Regions from separate parts of the Hyphomicrobium sp. DMF-1 genome, predicted to be linked through region 3. Evidence: predicted binding sites of a transcription regulator. Region 3 holds the regulator's gene; each other region holds the start of a gene.
The links. The regulator HrcA, encoded in region 3, represses chaperone genes, less so after heat shock. The targets are predictions, from matches to a motif close to GTTAGCACTCNCNNNNNGNGAGTGCTAAC.
Positions count from the first base shown of each region.

Region 1 (5,224 bases), 2.0 Mb from region 3:
CTGCATGTGAAGCTCCCCGTCGTCCTCGAATCCCACAACCCCAGCAAGAAGGACTGGCAAGGAAATGAAACACGATGCTGGAGACGACAAAATGTCGTCGGCACTGCACTTACTGCATCGAGCCGGGCAGTGTGCAGATGAAATGTTCGCCGTGAGCGTTGGCGAGGTGGGCCTCACGCCCCGCCAGTATGCGGTGATGACGGCAATTGCCAACAGCGAAGAACCGAGCCAGACGACGCTCGTCGAACGCACGGGTATCGACCGCTCGACGATGGCCGACATCGTGCGCCGCCTGACGTCGCGCGGTCTCGTTCAGCGCCGCCGCACGCGCCGCGACGCTCGCCGCTATGCCGTCCGCCTTACCGACAAGGGCGAAGGCGCGCTCCGTCTTGCCGAGCCGGCCGCGCGCTCCACCGACGAGCAGATCCTGTCTGCCCTCGCTCCCACCCAGCGCGACGCATTCCTGCGCTCGCTGACGCGCATCGTGCTCGCCGTCGAGCCGCAGAGCCCTTCGCGGGGTGGCCGGTAAGGCGTGCTTCGTCCGACGTGCGCGGCATCATCGGGGCCCGCGCACGCTGCCGGACCAAGAGCGGCGTCGAGGACGTGAGCCGCACGTTTCCAGCGCGTTTCGCGCATCCGGGCTTGCCGCCCGCATCGTCCTCTAGAGAATCAAAATTCTGAACTTTGCATCGGTCTCGGGTCCATGTGTCCTGGGACCGCGCAAGCGGGGGCAGGCTTCGTCAGACGCTGGCTCCCGGCCACCTTTCTCATCGGAAACCCGCTTCACACTTTTCCGGAAGCACGTGTTCACGCCCGTGCTTCTCGCCGGAAAACCGCTTCACACTTTTCCGGAAGCACGTGTTCACGCCCGTGCTTCTCGCCGGAAAACCGCTTCACACTTTTCCGGAAGCACGTGTTCACGCCCGTGCTTCTCGCCGGAAAACCGCTTCACACTTTTCCGGAAGCACTCTAGCTTTGCCCCACTTTTCAGGGGTGATACGGGGCGGGCACATTATGCTCAGACATGTCGGCGTCCTTTCGTTCGGCAGCGCCTTGCTGGCGTGCCTGGTGATGGCGGCTCCGGCTGCCTTCGCGGGCGGCGCTGGCGGCAGCACCGTCCTGATCCCCCCGCCGCTCTCTACGACCGAAACCGCCACCGCGTATCTTCTGCCGGCCATCGTGGGCTACCTGCTGGGGTCCATTCCCTTCGGGCTGCTGCTCACGCGCTTGGCCGGACTGGGCGACATCCGCTCCATCGGCTCCGGCAACATCGGTGCGACCAACGTATTGAGAACCGGCAACAAGGGGCTTGCCGCGCTGACGCTGCTGCTCGATGCGCTGAAGGGCACCGCCGCCGTTCTCCTGGGCTACCGGCTCGGCGCGCGGTTCGGGCTCGCGATTGACGGCGCGCTGCTTGCGGGCCTTGCCGCGTTCCTCGGCCATCTCTTTCCCGTCTGGCTCGGCTTCAAGGGCGGCAAGGGCGTCGCGACCTACATCGGTGTCGTGGGGGGCCTGTTGTGGCCCGGAGCGTTGATCTTCTGCGCAGTCTGGCTGCTCACGGCCTTTACGACGCGCTACTCCTCCCTTTCCGCGCTTGCCGCGAGCGTCATCACCCCACTCGCCTTGTTCGCGCTCGGCCATGTACCCGAGGCCCTGCTCGCGTTGCCGATGTCGCTGTTGCTCATCTGGAAACATTCGGCCAACATCAGCCGGCTTCTGAAGGGAGAGGAGCCCAAGATCGGTGCCAAAGCGTGATACGCCGACGCTCTTCACTCCCGCGCCGTTACCCGTCTCGCGGCTCGACGACGCGGAACGTCTCGCGTGTCTGCGCCTCATCCGCTCGAGCCAAGTCGGCCCGGTCACGTTTCGCGAGCTGATCAACCACTTCGGCGGCGCCGCAAATGCGCTCAAGGCGTTGCCGTCTTTCGCTCGGCGTGCGGGGCGAGCGGTCGAGATCTGCCCCGAGGAAGACGCCGTTGCCGAGCTTCGGGCTGCACGGAAAGTCGGTGCGCGTCCGGTGTTCACGATCGAACCCGGCTATCCGCCCGCGCTCGCCGCCGTCGATGCGCCCCCGCCGCTGCTCTACGTAAAGGGACGGCCGGAGCTGCTGGCTGCCCCGTGCGTCGCAATCGTCGGCTCGCGGCAGGCTTCGGCCGCCGGCACGAAGCTCTCCCGCCTCTTTGCACGGGAGCTCGCGGAGGGCGGCCTCGTCATCGTGTCAGGGCTTGCACGCGGCATCGACGCGGCCGCGCACGAGGCGAGCCTGGCCTACGGCACTGTTGCCGTGCTCGCGGGCGGCGTGGACATCATCTATCCGCCGGAGCACGAGACGCTTCAGGCCCGCATCGGAGAGGAAGGCTGCCTGCTGACAGAGCAGCCGCCGGGCTTCGTTCCCCGCGCCAAGGATTTCCCGCGCCGCAACCGGCTGATCTCCGGCATCTCGCTCGGCGTGATCGTCATCGAAGCGGCGCGGCGTTCGGGCACTCTGGTCACGGCACGCTTCGCGGGTGAGCAGGGCCGCGAGGTCTTCGCCGTGCCGGGACACCCTCTGGATCCCCGCGCAGAGGGCACGAACCAACTCCTCAAATCAGGTGCGACCCTCGTCACCGAGCCGCGTGACGTGCTCGATGTGCTGGCCCCTCAACTCGCACGACAACACAAGGGGTTGACGGAAGATCGCCTGGCCAGCTTCACACCTGAACCCGCGCCCGAGCCTCAGACGACGCGCGCATCCGAGCCTGGAGATCGGGAACGCGAGCGGGTGCTGGCCGCACTCGGCCCCAACCCCATCGATATCGACGAGGTCGTTCGCGCGACGGCGCTTGACGCTCGGGAGGTGCGCATTGTCCTCATGGAGCTGGATCTTGCCGGCGAAATTGCACGCCATGGTTCGCAAATGGTGTCACGGGCCGTCAGGTAGGCGCCCGTGTCTACCGCGCATCCTTGGCGCGCAACCGGGCTTCGGTATTGGCTAAATCGAGAAGTCCCGCCAAGGTTTCGAGCCTGTTGTTGCGCGCCATATCTCTCAACTCTATAATAAGATCAGCCATGTACTCAATCTGCGCTCTAATTTGAGATGCAGACCCTCCATTGGCGGGTATTTTTTCACTGTGGCTAATCTTCAACGGCGTTCCCCTACTTGCCGATCGTCTTCTGAATTTTAAGTTCCCGCGCGAGACGTCCAACACGTTAACGCAACTTTAGGGCGAATCAAGATCATTTTTATGCAATCTTAGATTTTATACAGGTTGCCTCTCCCGCCCGCCTTCGCCCCCTCCTCGCCTTGACACTCCGGCGTGCTGACCTCTAGAACCGCGGATCGTCTGGCACTCCACTCGTTACAGTGCCATCGACAGATCGCGCTGAGCCGCGCGGCCTCCCCCAAGCCCCTACTGGAGTTCAAATTTCTCATGAAGTTTCGTCCCCTGCACGATCGCGTCGTCGTCAAGCGCGTGGATAGCGAAACCAAGACCTCGGGCGGCATCATCATCCCCGATACCGCGACCGAAAAGCCCCAGCAGGGCGAGGTTCTGGCCGCCGGTCCGGGCACGCGCGACGAAACCGGCAAGCTCGTGCCGCTCGACATCAAGGCGGGCGACAAGGTGCTGTTCGGCAAGTGGAGCGGCACGGAGGTGAAGATCGACGGCACAGACGTCCTGATCCTCAAGGAAAGCGACATTCTCGGCGTGATCGAGAAGTAAGCGCGACGCCTGCGCAACCTCGACGGCAAGGGCCCCGAACACTCGCGGCCCGCCGTTCGTTTTCGGCCTTTTTCCGTTTCCCTCACATCGGAGCTTGCCATCATGGCTGCCAAAGACGTCCGCTTTTCCGCCGATGCCCGCGAGAAGATTCTGCGCGGTGTCGACATCCTTGCCAACGCCGTCAAAGTCACCCTCGGCCCCAAGGGCCGCAACGTCGTGATCGAGCGCAGCTTCGGCGCGCCGCGCACCACCAAGGACGGCGTCTCGGTCGCCAAGGAGATCGAGCTCGAGGACCGGCTCGAGAACATGGGCGCGCAGATGGTGCGCGAAGCCGCCCAGAAGACCAACGACCTTGCCGGTGACGGCACCACCACCGCTTGCGTGCTGACCCAGGCCATCGTGCGCGAAGGCCTCAAGGCGGTCGCTGCGGGCATGAACCCGATGGACCTGAAGCGCGGCATCGAGAAGGCCGTCGTGCAGGTGATCGAGGAGATCGGCAAGAAGTCGAAGAAGGTCAAGAACTCCGCCGAGATCGCGCAGGTCGGCACCATCTCCGCCAACGGCGAGAAGGCGATCGGCGAGATGATCGCGGAAGCGATGCAGAGGGTCGGCAACGAAGGCGTCATCACCGTCGAGGAGGCCAAGAGCCTCGAGACCGAGCTGGACGTCGTCGAGGGTATGCAGTTCGATCGCGGCTACCTCTCGCCCTACTTCATCACCAACGCCGACAAGATGATCGCGGAGCTGGACGACCCCTACATCCTCATCCACGAGAAGAAGCTGTCGAGCCTGCAGTCGCTGCTGCCGGTGCTCGAAGCCGTCGTTCAGACCGGCAAGCCGCTCCTCATCATCGCTGAAGAGGTCGAGGGTGAGGCGCTGGCCACGCTCGTCGTCAACAAGCTGCGCGGCGGCCTCAAGATCGCGGCCGTCAAGGCTCCGGGCTTCGGCGATCGCCGCAAGGCCATGCTGGAGGACATCGCCGTTCTCACCCGCGGCCAGACCATCAGCGAGGATCTCGGCATCAAGCTCGAGACCGTGACGCTCGACATGCTCGGCCGCGCCAAGCGCGTCTCGATCACGAAGGACAACACCGTGATCGTCGACGGCGCTGGAAAGAAGAAGGAGATCGAGGCCCGCGTCAGCCAGATCAAGGCGCAGATCGAGGAGACCTCGTCCGACTACGATCGCGAGAAGCTGCAGGAGCGCCTTGCGAAGCTTGCCGGCGGCGTGGCCGTCATCAAGGTCGGCGGCGCCACCGAGGTGGAAGTGAAGGAGCGCAAGGATCGCGTCGACGACGCGCTCAACGCGACCCGCGCGGCCGTCGAGGAAGGCGTGGTGCCGGGCGGCGGCGTGGCCCTTCTCAAGGCCACGAACGCCATCTCGGTCAAGGGTGACAACGACGACCAGACCGCGGGCATCGCCATCGTGAAGCGCGCGCTGCAGGCTCCGATCCGCCAGATCGCCGAGAACGCCGGCACCGAAGGCTCCATCGTCGTCGGCCGCGTGCTGGAAGGCAAGGGCGC
Region 1 covers NZ_CP115706.1:3,710,478-3,715,701, forward strand. The annotation lists gene PE058_RS16990 (MarR family winged helix-turn-helix transcriptional regulator) at 143-529, shown strand; gene plsY (glycerol-3-phosphate 1-O-acyltransferase PlsY) at 1,015-1,755, shown strand; gene dprA (DNA-processing protein DprA) at 1,742-2,920, shown strand; gene PE058_RS17005 (co-chaperone GroES) at 3,411-3,701, shown strand; gene groL (chaperonin GroEL) at 3,804-5,224, shown strand, end outside.
Region 1: the regulator HrcA is predicted to act here: its motif matches at 3,323-3,351, upstream of PE058_RS17005 (co-chaperone GroES).

Region 2 (5,224 bases), 2.0 Mb from region 3:
CGCGTCGTGGGCGGAGCGATCCGCAACGCGCTGCTCGGGAAGCCCGTGAAGGACGTCGACATCGCCACCACTGCGCTCCCCGACGACGTTATCCGGATCGCGGAAGCGGCCGGGCTCGGCGCCGTGCCGACCGGCTTGGCGCACGGCACTGTCACCGTCATTGCCCACCATCAGCCGATCGAGGTGACGACGCTCCGGCGGGACATCGAGACCTTCGGGCGAAAGGCGCGCGTCACGTTCACCACGGACTGGGCCGAGGACGCGCAGCGGCGCGACTTCACCATCAACGCGCTTTATTGCGACGCGAGCGGCACCGTTCACGATCCGCTTGGCGGATACGAGGACCTGCTCGCACGCCGCGTTCGCTTCATCGGCAATGCCGAGGACCGTATTCGCGAGGATTATCTGCGCATTCTGCGGTTCTTCCGCTTCACGGCCGAATATGCATCGGGCCGGCCCGACGCCGACGGCCTCGCCGCGTCGATCGCGCTCGCGTCCGGTCTCGATCAGCTTTCGGCCGAGCGCATCCGGGCAGAACTGCTTCGGCTGCTCGCGGCACCCCATGCGGTGGAAACTGTTGCCGTGATGGCGGACGCCGGTCTCGTGCAGAAGCTCGTCGGTGCGGAGGGCGACGTGCCGACGTTCGCCAAGCTTTGCGCTATCGAGGCCGGTCTTTCCCGCGACAACGATCCCGTGCTCGGGCTCGCGGCTCTCGCGCATCCGAGGCCGGGGCGAGTGCTTGCAGACTTAGCCGCAAGGCTTCGCCTCTCGAACGCGGAGGCGGACCGGCTCTCGCGGCTCGCTCTCCCTGAACCTGCCTTTCACCCAGACACGGCGGAGCGCGAGGCGCGCGCCTATCTCTACCGGTTCGGTGTCGAGGCTTTTCGCGACGGCGTTCTTCTCGCGTGGGCACGGAGCGGAGCAGCCGCGGACGACTCCGGGTGGCGCGGACGCTTCGTGCTGCCGAACCGATGGCGGGTTCCCACGCTTCCGGTTCGCGGCGCGGACCTGCTGAAGGTGGGACTCTCCGAAGGTCCGGCCATCGGGCGCGTCGTGCGCGCGTTCGAAGACTGGTGGATCTCGGAAGATTTTCCGAAAGACGAGCTTCTGCTTGCGCGTGCGCTTTCCGACCTTGTCAAAGCGAATAGAACGTAGGCCGCAGGCCGCGGACTACTTCGCGCGCGGGCCCTGAAGGCGCAGCATGGCCTGCTCGATCTTGCGCCAGGTCACAGCCTGCTCCGCCGCACCCTGCTCCTCGAAGGTGCGGGCTTTCTGCGCGGCCTCGGCAATGGCCTTCGGGCCCTGCACTTCCATCAGCTTGCGCGCGTGCTCCTCGATCTCGATTGCGAGCATGGTGACCTCCCTTTGCTCGTTTCAGATCTCACTGACTTTGGCATGTGGGGCTCCTGCCCGCGATCGCAAGAGGGCCCAAGAACGTCAAAAGGCCGGAGCGGCGAACCGCTCCGGCCTTCATTCGCATCGCAGCGAGGCGTGAACTTCCTTAAATTAGAAGTCCATACCGCCCATGCCGCCCATTCCGCCGCCGCCCATCGGCATGGCGGGCGCGTCCTTCTTGGGCTTGTCGGCAACCATCGCCTCGGTGGTGATCAGGAGGCCAGCGACAGAGGCCGCGTCCTGAAGCGCGCAACGGACGACCTTGGCCGGGTCGATGACGCCAGCCGACACGAGGTCGACGTACTCACCCGACTGAGCGTTGAAGCCGAAGTTGTACTTCGAGTTCTCGAGGATCTTGCCAACGACGACCGAGCCGTCCTCGCCCGCGTTCTGGAAGATCTGACGGGCCGGAGCCTGAAGAGCGCGGCGCACGATGTTGACGCCGACCTTCTGATCCTCGTCCTCGACCTTGAGCGCGTCGATGGCCTTGATCGAACGGAGCAGGGCCACGCCGCCGCCCGGAACGATGCCTTCCTCGACAGCCGCGCGGGTGGCGTGGAGCGCGTCGTCGACGCGGTCCTTCTTCTCCTTGACCTCGACCTCAGTGGCGCCGCCGACCTTGATGACGGCCACGCCGCCAGCGAGCTTGGCAAGGCGCTCCTGCAGCTTCTCGCGATCATAGTCAGACGAGGTCTCCTCGATCTGAGCCTTGATCTGCTTCACGCGGGCCTCGATGTCGGCCTTCTTGCCCGAGCCGTCGACAATGGTGGTGTTTTCCTTGTCGATCGACACGCGCTTGGCGCGGCCGAGCATGTCGAGCGTCACGGTCTCAAGCTTGATGCCGAGGTCCTCGGAGATCACGGTGCCGCCGGTGAGGATCGCGATGTCCTCGAGCATGGCCTTGCGGCGATCGCCGAAGCCCGGAGCCTTGACGGCCGCGACCTTGAGGCCGCCGCGCAGCTTGTTGACGACGAGCGTGGCAAGCGCCTCGCCCTCGACGTCCTCAGCGATGATGAGGAGCGGCTTGCCGGTCTGAACCACAGCCTCAAGCACGGGCAGCATGGCCTGGAGGCCCGAGAGCTTCTTCTCGTGGATGAGGATGTACGGGCTGTCGAGCTCCGCGATCATCTTGTCGGCGTTGGTGATGAAGTAGGGCGAGAGGTAGCCGCGATCGAACTGCATACCCTCGACGACGTCGAGCTCGGTCTCGAGGCTCTTCGACTCTTCGACGGTGATGACACCCTCGTTGCCGACCTTCTTCATGGCCTCGGCGATCTTGGCGCCGATCTCGGTGTCGCCGTTGGCGGAGATGGTGCCGACCTGGGCGATCTCGTCGTTGGAGGTGACCTTCTTCGCCTTGGCCTTGAGCTCGTCGACGACGGCCTGGACAGCGAGGTCGATGCCGCGCTTCAGGTCCATCGGGTTGGCGCCGGCTGCAACCGACTTGGCGCCTTCCTTGACGATCGCCTGAGCGAGAACGGTGGCGGTGGTGGTGCCGTCGCCAGCGAGATCAGCGGTCTTGGACGCGACCTCGCGCAGCATCTGCGCACCCATGTTCTCGAACTTGTCCTCGAGCTCGATCTCCTTGGCGACCGTCACGCCGTCCTTGGTGATGCGGGGGGCGCCGAAGCTCTTCTCGATCACGACGTTGCGGCCCTTGGGGCCGAGCGTCACCTTCACCGCGTTGGCGAGGATGTCGACACCGCGCAGCATGCGCTCGCGAGCGTCCTGCGAAAACTTTACGTCTTTAGCTGCCATCTTTGGCACTCCGTTAGAAATTTGGGGGGATTTCGATTAAGCAGCCTTCTTGGCCGACGACTTGCCTTCGAGAATGCCGAGGATGTCGCTCTCCTTCATGATGAGGAGATCCTCGCCGTCGATCTTGACCTCGGTGCCGGACCACTTGCCGAACAGAACGCGGTCACCGGGCTTCACCTCGAGGGCAACGATCTTGCCCTGGTCATCGCGGGCGCCAGGGCCGACAGCGACGACTTCGCCCTGCTGGGGCTTTTCCTTGGCCGTGTCGGGAATGATGATGCCGCCAGCGGTCTTGGTGTCCTCTTCGACGCGCTTCACGACAACGCGGTCATGCAAGGGACGGAACTTCATGGGTAAACCCTCATGATACGAAATTGTTGATATTGTGCAGAAATTCCGCGGACGGTCGGGTGTCGCCGCCTGGAAGGTTGCACGCGCCAGCGTCCTGTCAGGGAGGATCGCCCGTTGCGCAGCGCCTATATGAGGACGGGTACTAGCAGTGTCAAGCGGTGAGTGCTAAACGTTCTTTCGAGAGCCCTACCGGCGGTCCCTGCTTCGGCGTTTCCGGCCTGCTCGAGCCGGCAATGCGCGAGCCCTGGGTGGGGTGGATCAGATCCGAAATGGGCGCGGCCGAAGTATGGCCATCTCGCCTTGTCGGCGGAGTAAATAATACCCGCGCTTTTTTATGCTCCAACCCGTCCTTTATTTCGGAGTCCTTGTATCCGCAGCCAGCCCTGCCAAGGGGGTGGCCAATCCGAGAGCAACTCGACGGCTCCGCAATGTTCCTTATGCGTCCAATCGCCGCGACGAGCCGCATTAAAAGCGACGCGCCGCCGACCTTCGAATGAGGTTACGGCGGCGCACGTTAAATCTCTTCTACGACCAAGAAAAATCAGACAGCGAAATCGGTGATTTTCGCACCCTTGCTCAGCTTTGCCACCAGCCAATTCGGCTTGCGGCCACGGCCGGTCCAGGTCTCGGAGCGGTTGTCGGGGTTCATGTACTTAACGGCGACGGCCTTGCCGCGGCCGCGCGCACCGAACAGCTCACCAACAGAAAAGCCCGCATTTTCAGCCAAAGACGCAATCTTGTGCTTCAGCTCGGAGCGCTCACGATCCTTTGCCGCGTTCAGCGCCTTCTGCGCGCGCGCAATGTGATCCGTCAGCTCCTTCACCGACATCTTATCGTAGTTGATGCTTGCCATTAGTTACTCCGTTGATGCGTCGTCCAGGCCGCACAAAGGCTGTTCGATAGGCGCTTTATAGAGCGACAAATTCCGCTACGCATGCGAAATCTGCAAAATGGATAAAAAGCTGTCCTTGATGAAAGGGACGCCCACAAACTTTCGCAACTTGCGCGGGTGAGAAATACGTTGCGACCAAGCAGAGTGTTCTGCCGCATCGCAGTGCCGTTCAGTAAAAGATTTCCGGCGGTTTCGTCAAGGCGAAGAAGAATAGCAAACCGCTCTATTCGCTTCGCAGCGCATCAATCGGATTAAGATGGGCGGCACGCCGCGCCGGAAACAATCCGAAACATATTCCGGTTGCCGCCGCCGCGGCCATGGCGCCGCCGAGCACCGCCGGGGAGACGAGAACCGGCCAATCCGCCACGAAAGCGATGATGGTGGAGGCGGAAACACCAATGGCCACGCCGATCAGCCCTCCCAACAGGCAAAGGGAAACGGCTTCGACCAGAAACTGGAGCAGGATATCCCGCCGGCGGCCTCCGACCGCCATTCTGAGGCCGATCTCGCGCGTGCGCTCCGTCACCGACACCAGCATGATATTCATGATGCCGATACCACCGACGATGAGCGAAATGACGGAGGTGGCGGCCAGCAGGTAGCTCATCGTGGTGAGCACCTCCGTTCTCGCCTTCATGGTTTCGGAGAGATTGCGGACAGAAAAGGTATTCTCGGCGCCACGCGTTGTTTTGCGGCGCTGCCGCAGCAGGTTTTCGATATCCTCCTGCGCGACGGCCAGATCGCTATCGGTGTCGATTTTCACATAGATCTGCCCGACCCTGTCGTTTTGAATCTGGCTCTTTCCGGAAATGCGGGCGCGGGCCGTCG
Region 2 covers NZ_CP115706.1:3,725,287-3,730,510, forward strand. The annotation lists gene PE058_RS17050 (CCA tRNA nucleotidyltransferase) at 1-1,155, shown strand, start outside; gene PE058_RS17055 (hypothetical protein) at 1,171-1,353, opposite strand; gene groL (chaperonin GroEL) at 1,507-3,153, opposite strand; gene groES (co-chaperone GroES) at 3,190-3,504, opposite strand; gene PE058_RS17070 (H-NS histone family protein) at 4,046-4,357, opposite strand; gene PE058_RS17075 (ABC transporter permease) at 4,620-5,224, opposite strand, start outside.
Region 2: the regulator HrcA is predicted to act here: its motif matches at 3,646-3,674, upstream of groES (co-chaperone GroES).

Region 3 (5,224 bases):
CGCGGCGCCGGAGGAATGCCGACGAGATCGAACTGGCCGAGCAGCTTGTTGTCGGCAGCCATCTCGCGCTCGCCCTGGCTCACGCGGATCGTCACGGCGTTCTGTCCATCCTCAGCCGTCGAGAACACCTGGCTCTTCTTGGTCGGGATGGTGGTGTTGCGATCGATGAGGCGCGTGAACACGCCACCGAGCGTCTCGATGCCGAGCGACAGCGGCGTCACGTCGAGCAACAGCACGTCCTTGACTTCGCCCTTGAGGACGCCGCCCTGGATCGCCGCACCGACAGCCACGACCTCGTCTGGGTTGACGCCCTTGTGAGGCTCCTTGCCGAACAGCTCCTTCACCACCTGCTGCACCTTCGGCATGCGCGTCATGCCGCCGACGAGCACGACCTCGTCGATCTCCGCAGCCTTGAGGCCGGCATCCTTGAGCGCCTGCTCACACGGGCCGCGCGTCTTGACGATGAGATCGTCCACGAGGCTCTCGAGCTTGGCGCGCGTGAGCTTCATCGTGAGATGCTTCGGACCCGAAGCATCCGCCGTGATGAACGGCAGGTTGATCTCGGTCTGCTGCGACGAGGAAAGCTCGATCTTGGCCTTCTCCGCAGCTTCCTTGAGGCGCTGCAGGGCAAGCTTGTCGTTGCGCAGGTCGATGCCCTGCTCCTTCTTGAACTCGTCGGCGAGATAGCTGACGAGCTTCATGTCGAAGTCTTCACCGCCGAGGAACGTGTCGCCGTTCGTGCTCTTCACTTCGAACACGCCGTCGCCGATCTCGAGGATCGAAATATCGAACGTACCGCCGCCGAGATCGTAGACCGCGATCGTCTTGGCGCCCGTCTTCTTGTCGAGGCCATAGGCAAGCGCAGCCGCCGTCGGCTCGTTGATGATGCGAAGCACCTCGAGCCCGGCGATCCTGCCGGCATCCTTGGTCGCCTGACGCTGGGCGTCGTTGAAATAGGCAGGCACCGTGATCACGGCCTGCGTCACGGTCTCGCCGAGCTTGGCTTCCGCGGTCTCCTTCATCTTCTGGAGAATGAAGGCAGAGATCTGCTGGGGCGAATACTGCTTGCCGTGGGCTTCCACCCAGGCATCGCCGCCCGGACCCTTCACGATGGTGTAGGGAACGAGCTTCTTGTCCTTCTCGACCATCGGATCGTCGTAGCGACGGCCGATCAGGCGCTTGATCGCGAAGAACGTGTTGGTCGGATTGGTGACAGCCTGGCGCTTGGCCGGAAGGCCGACAAGACGCTCGCCATCGTCCGCGAAGGCCACGATGGACGGCGTCGTATTCACGCCTTCGGCATTCTCGAGCACGCGGGGCTTGCCCCCATCCATGACAGCGACGCACGAGTTGGTTGTGCCGAGGTCGATACCGATGACTTTTGCCATGTCTCCGAAATTCCTCTTCGTTGCGGCAGACCGTCCGGACCCAAATTAGGCCGGCGCCCGGTTTTGTCCGTTAGCCTCCGGATTTGGAGGCTTGGGATACGGTCCCCAAGGAGAACAATTGATGATGCGAACTTATATAGGGCGAGGTTTTCGGCGCACAACGGGCACCGCTCACCGTCGCAGCATCAATTTTGGGGCCACTGCTTTAACACTCCTCACGGCGCTTCGCGCAAGCCTTTTGCGGGAATGGCGCTCATGGCGCTGAAACCCGCGGGGGCAAATGGCGCCATGCCTGCAGTTGCCGGCGCAAATCGCTGGAAGACAACGGCCTGAGGCATCAATTCGACCCCAGAGCACCGGCCGCTACCAAGCGCCGCATCCGGCATGAAATTCAGCGCGCGGGAGACGGCCGGCTTTCACTCGATATGCTTGATCAAGTGTTACCGATCGGTACCCTGCCCGCGCGCCCTGACGTGAGAGCGCGCCCTCAGACCGAGGTGTCGCTCCCCGGCGAGGCCTCGGACGCGGGCGCGTCTCCGCCGCCGGCCTCGTCCGCCCCCTCCGCGGCCGGGGCCTTGGAAGGCTTCGATCCTCCTTTTGCCACGACCACCATGGCCGGACGGAGCACGCGATCCTCGATCACGTAGCCCGACTGGTAGACTTCGAGGATCGTGCCGGGGGCCACGTCCGCGTTCTGCATCTCCATCATCGCCTGATGCTGGTGCGGGTTGAACGGCTCCCCCTTGGGGGTGATGCGGCGAACGCCATTGCGCTCGAGCACGTTGAGGAACTCGCGCTCCGTCATGCTGACGCCCTCGACCAGCGCCTTGAGCGCGGCGTCCTGATCGGCCGCGCCGGCGGGCACCGCTTGGATGGCGCGCTCGAAGTTATCGGCGACGTTCACCACGTCGCGGGCAAACTTGGTGATCGCATACTTCGCGGTTTCCTCACGCTCGCGCTCGAGGCGCTTGCGGACGTTGTCCATCTCCGCATGCGCCCTCAGAAGGCGGTCGGTCAGATCCGAAACCTGTCCCTTGAGGGTATCGACCTCCGCTCCGAGCCGCAGCACCTCCTCGGCCGCGTTGGCAGGCGCATCGGAGGGAGCTTCGCCCGCACCACTTGCTGCATTGGGATTCGTCGTCTCGTCAGCCATGACATCTCCGCGTCGATGCGAACTGGGTTGAACGCCGTCTCGGGTGCGGCCGATCGAACGGCCACCGAAGGCGCACACGTGCGCCCGATATCAGCCGCCAACCAGGAAAAATCAAGCCAGCACGCGGCTAACCAGCCGCGCCGTATAGTCAACCATCGGAATGATACGGGCATAGTTGAGCCGCGTCGGGCCAATAACACCCAAAACGCCGACAACTTTGCGGTCTCCGTCGTGGAACGGCGCGACGATCAGCGACGAGCCGGAAAGCGAGAACAGCTTGTTCTCCGAGCCGATAAAAATGCGCACGCCGTCGGCATGTTCCGCGAGCCCCAGGATCTGCGACAGGTCCCGCTTGGTTTCGAGATCGTCGAAAAGCTGTCGAATCCGCGCCAAGTCCTCGATCGCGGTCAGATCCTTGAGCAGATTGGCCTGTCCGCGCACGATCAGGCTCTTGCGATCGTCCAGCGTGCCTGACCACTCGGCGAGCCCCGCCTTGATCACCTTCTGCGTCAGCTTGTCGAGCTCGGCCCGCGCCTGACCCAGCTCCGCCTCCATCGAGGCGCGCGCCTCGGGAATGGTGAGCCCGCGGATGTGCGCATTGAGATAGTTCGCAGCCTCCGTGAGCGCCGAGGGCGGAAGCCCGGCCGGAATGTCGATCAACCGGTTCTCGACGTTTTGGTCTTCGTCAACGAGGATGACGAGCGCCTTGGTCGGCTCGATCGGCACGAAATCGATGTGCTTCAGCCGCGCGACCTGCTTCTCCGCGAGCACCACGCCCGCGCAATGGGAAAGGCCGGAGATCATCTCGCCGGCTTCCATCAGCACCTGGTCCAGCGACTTGGTGCGCTTGACGGCGATCTGCGCCTCGATTTTCCGCCGCTCCTCCTCGCTGAGGTCGCCGACCTCCAAGAGGCCGTCGACGAACATCCTGAGCCCGGATTGCGTCGGCAGCCGCCCGGCCGAGGTGTGCGGCGCATAGATGAGGCCCGCGTGCTCGAGGTCGCTCATCACGTTACGGATCGACGCGGGCGAAAGGGCCATCGGCAGCACGCGCGACAGGTTGCGCGAGCCGACGGGCTCGCCCGTCGCCAGATAGCTGTCCACGATCTCGCGAAGGATCGTGCGCGAGCGTTCACTGAGCTTTTTGATTTCGGATTGAGGGTCGGACATCGAGTTACCGGTCATGCGGCGTCGGCCGTCGCGGGAGACCCTAAAAAATGGCGAGGCTGCTCGTCAATGCAAGACCAAGTTCACCCCCGCGAACACCCGCCGCTAAGTTGAGCGTGCACGTCGGAAAGAGAGCCCCCGGACCGGCGAGCAGGCCCGGAATTGGAGGTTGATCCGGACTGAGCCCTCCCGTAGGGTCGCGCGAATTACCAGGATACGAGGGGTGAGGGCGCCTGCGCGCCCCTGATCCTCCATAGAGAATCGAGATCCCATGCGCCCCTCCAAACGCCAGCCAGGCGAGCTTCGCCGCGTCTCCCTCGAGCGCGCGGTGTCCATGCACGCCGAAGGGTCCTGCCTCATCAAGTTCGGCAACACCCATGTGCTGTGCACCGCGAGCCTCGAGGAGCGCATTCCACCGTGGCTCAAGGGCCAGGGGCGAGGCTGGGTCACGGCCGAATACGGCATGCTGCCCCGCGCCACCAGCGAGCGCACCCGCCGCGAGGCCGCGGTCGGCAACCAGTCCGGACGCACCCAGGAGATCCAGCGCCTGATCGGCCGCGCCCTTCGCGCCGTCGTGGACCTCCCCAAGCTCGGTGAGCGCCAGATCTCCATCGACTGCGACGTCATCCAGGCCGACGGCGGCACGCGCACTGCCGCCATAACCGGCGCCTGGGTCGCGCTCCACGACTGCATCCAGTGGATGAAGCTGCGGGACATGGTCAAGGACGGGGTCCTGCGCGACCACGTCGCCGCCGTCTCCGCGGGCCTCTACAAAGGCGCGCCCGTCCTCGATCTGGATTATGCTGAGGACTCGGCCGCGGACGCGGATTCGAACTTCGTCATGACCGGGGCCGGCGGCATCGTCGAGGTGCAGGGCACGGCCGAGACGGTCGCCTTCAGCCAGGAAAGCTTCGACCAGTTGATGGTGCTCGCCCGCAAGGGCATCGCCGAGTTGGTCGAGTTGCAGAAGCTCACGGTGGCCTGACGGCGTCTTGAACCAAGGCCTGCTGCCGACCGCCTGAGAACAGGAGCACGCCATGCTCGCTGGGCACTTGGCTCTCGTCACGGCCGCCGTCTTCACCGGCGCGGCCGTCTACATCAACTTCGCCGAGCAACCGGCTCGCCTTCAGCTCGATGACCGCGCCCTGCTGGCGGAATGGAAACCCAGCTACAAGCGCGGCTTCGCCATGCAGGCACCGCTCGCCGTGATCGGCTTCCTTCTCGCGCTCTCGGCCTGGTGGACCACCGGCGATTGGCGCTGGATCGCAGGCGGCCTCGTCATCATTGCCAACTGGCCGTTCACCCTCATCGCCATCATGCCGACCAACACCCGGCTGCTCGCCACGCCCTCCGGATCGGCCGGCCCCGACACGCGCGCACTCATTGAGAAGTGGGGCGGTCTCCACGCCATCCGGACCGCACTCGGCGCCCTGTCGACCGTGATATTCCTGTGGGCGCTCAACTAGCCCCTCCTCAGCCTCGCGGGAAAAGAGGAGAAATCACCAGATGCCGCCAA
Region 3 covers NZ_CP115706.1:951,400-956,623, reverse strand. The annotation lists gene dnaK (molecular chaperone DnaK) at 1-1,388, opposite strand, end outside; gene grpE (nucleotide exchange factor GrpE) at 1,876-2,541, opposite strand; gene hrcA (heat-inducible transcriptional repressor HrcA) at 2,653-3,726, opposite strand; gene rph (ribonuclease PH) at 3,980-4,693, shown strand; gene PE058_RS04290 (DUF1772 domain-containing protein) at 4,746-5,174, shown strand; gene PE058_RS04285 (VOC family protein) at 5,215-5,224, shown strand, end outside.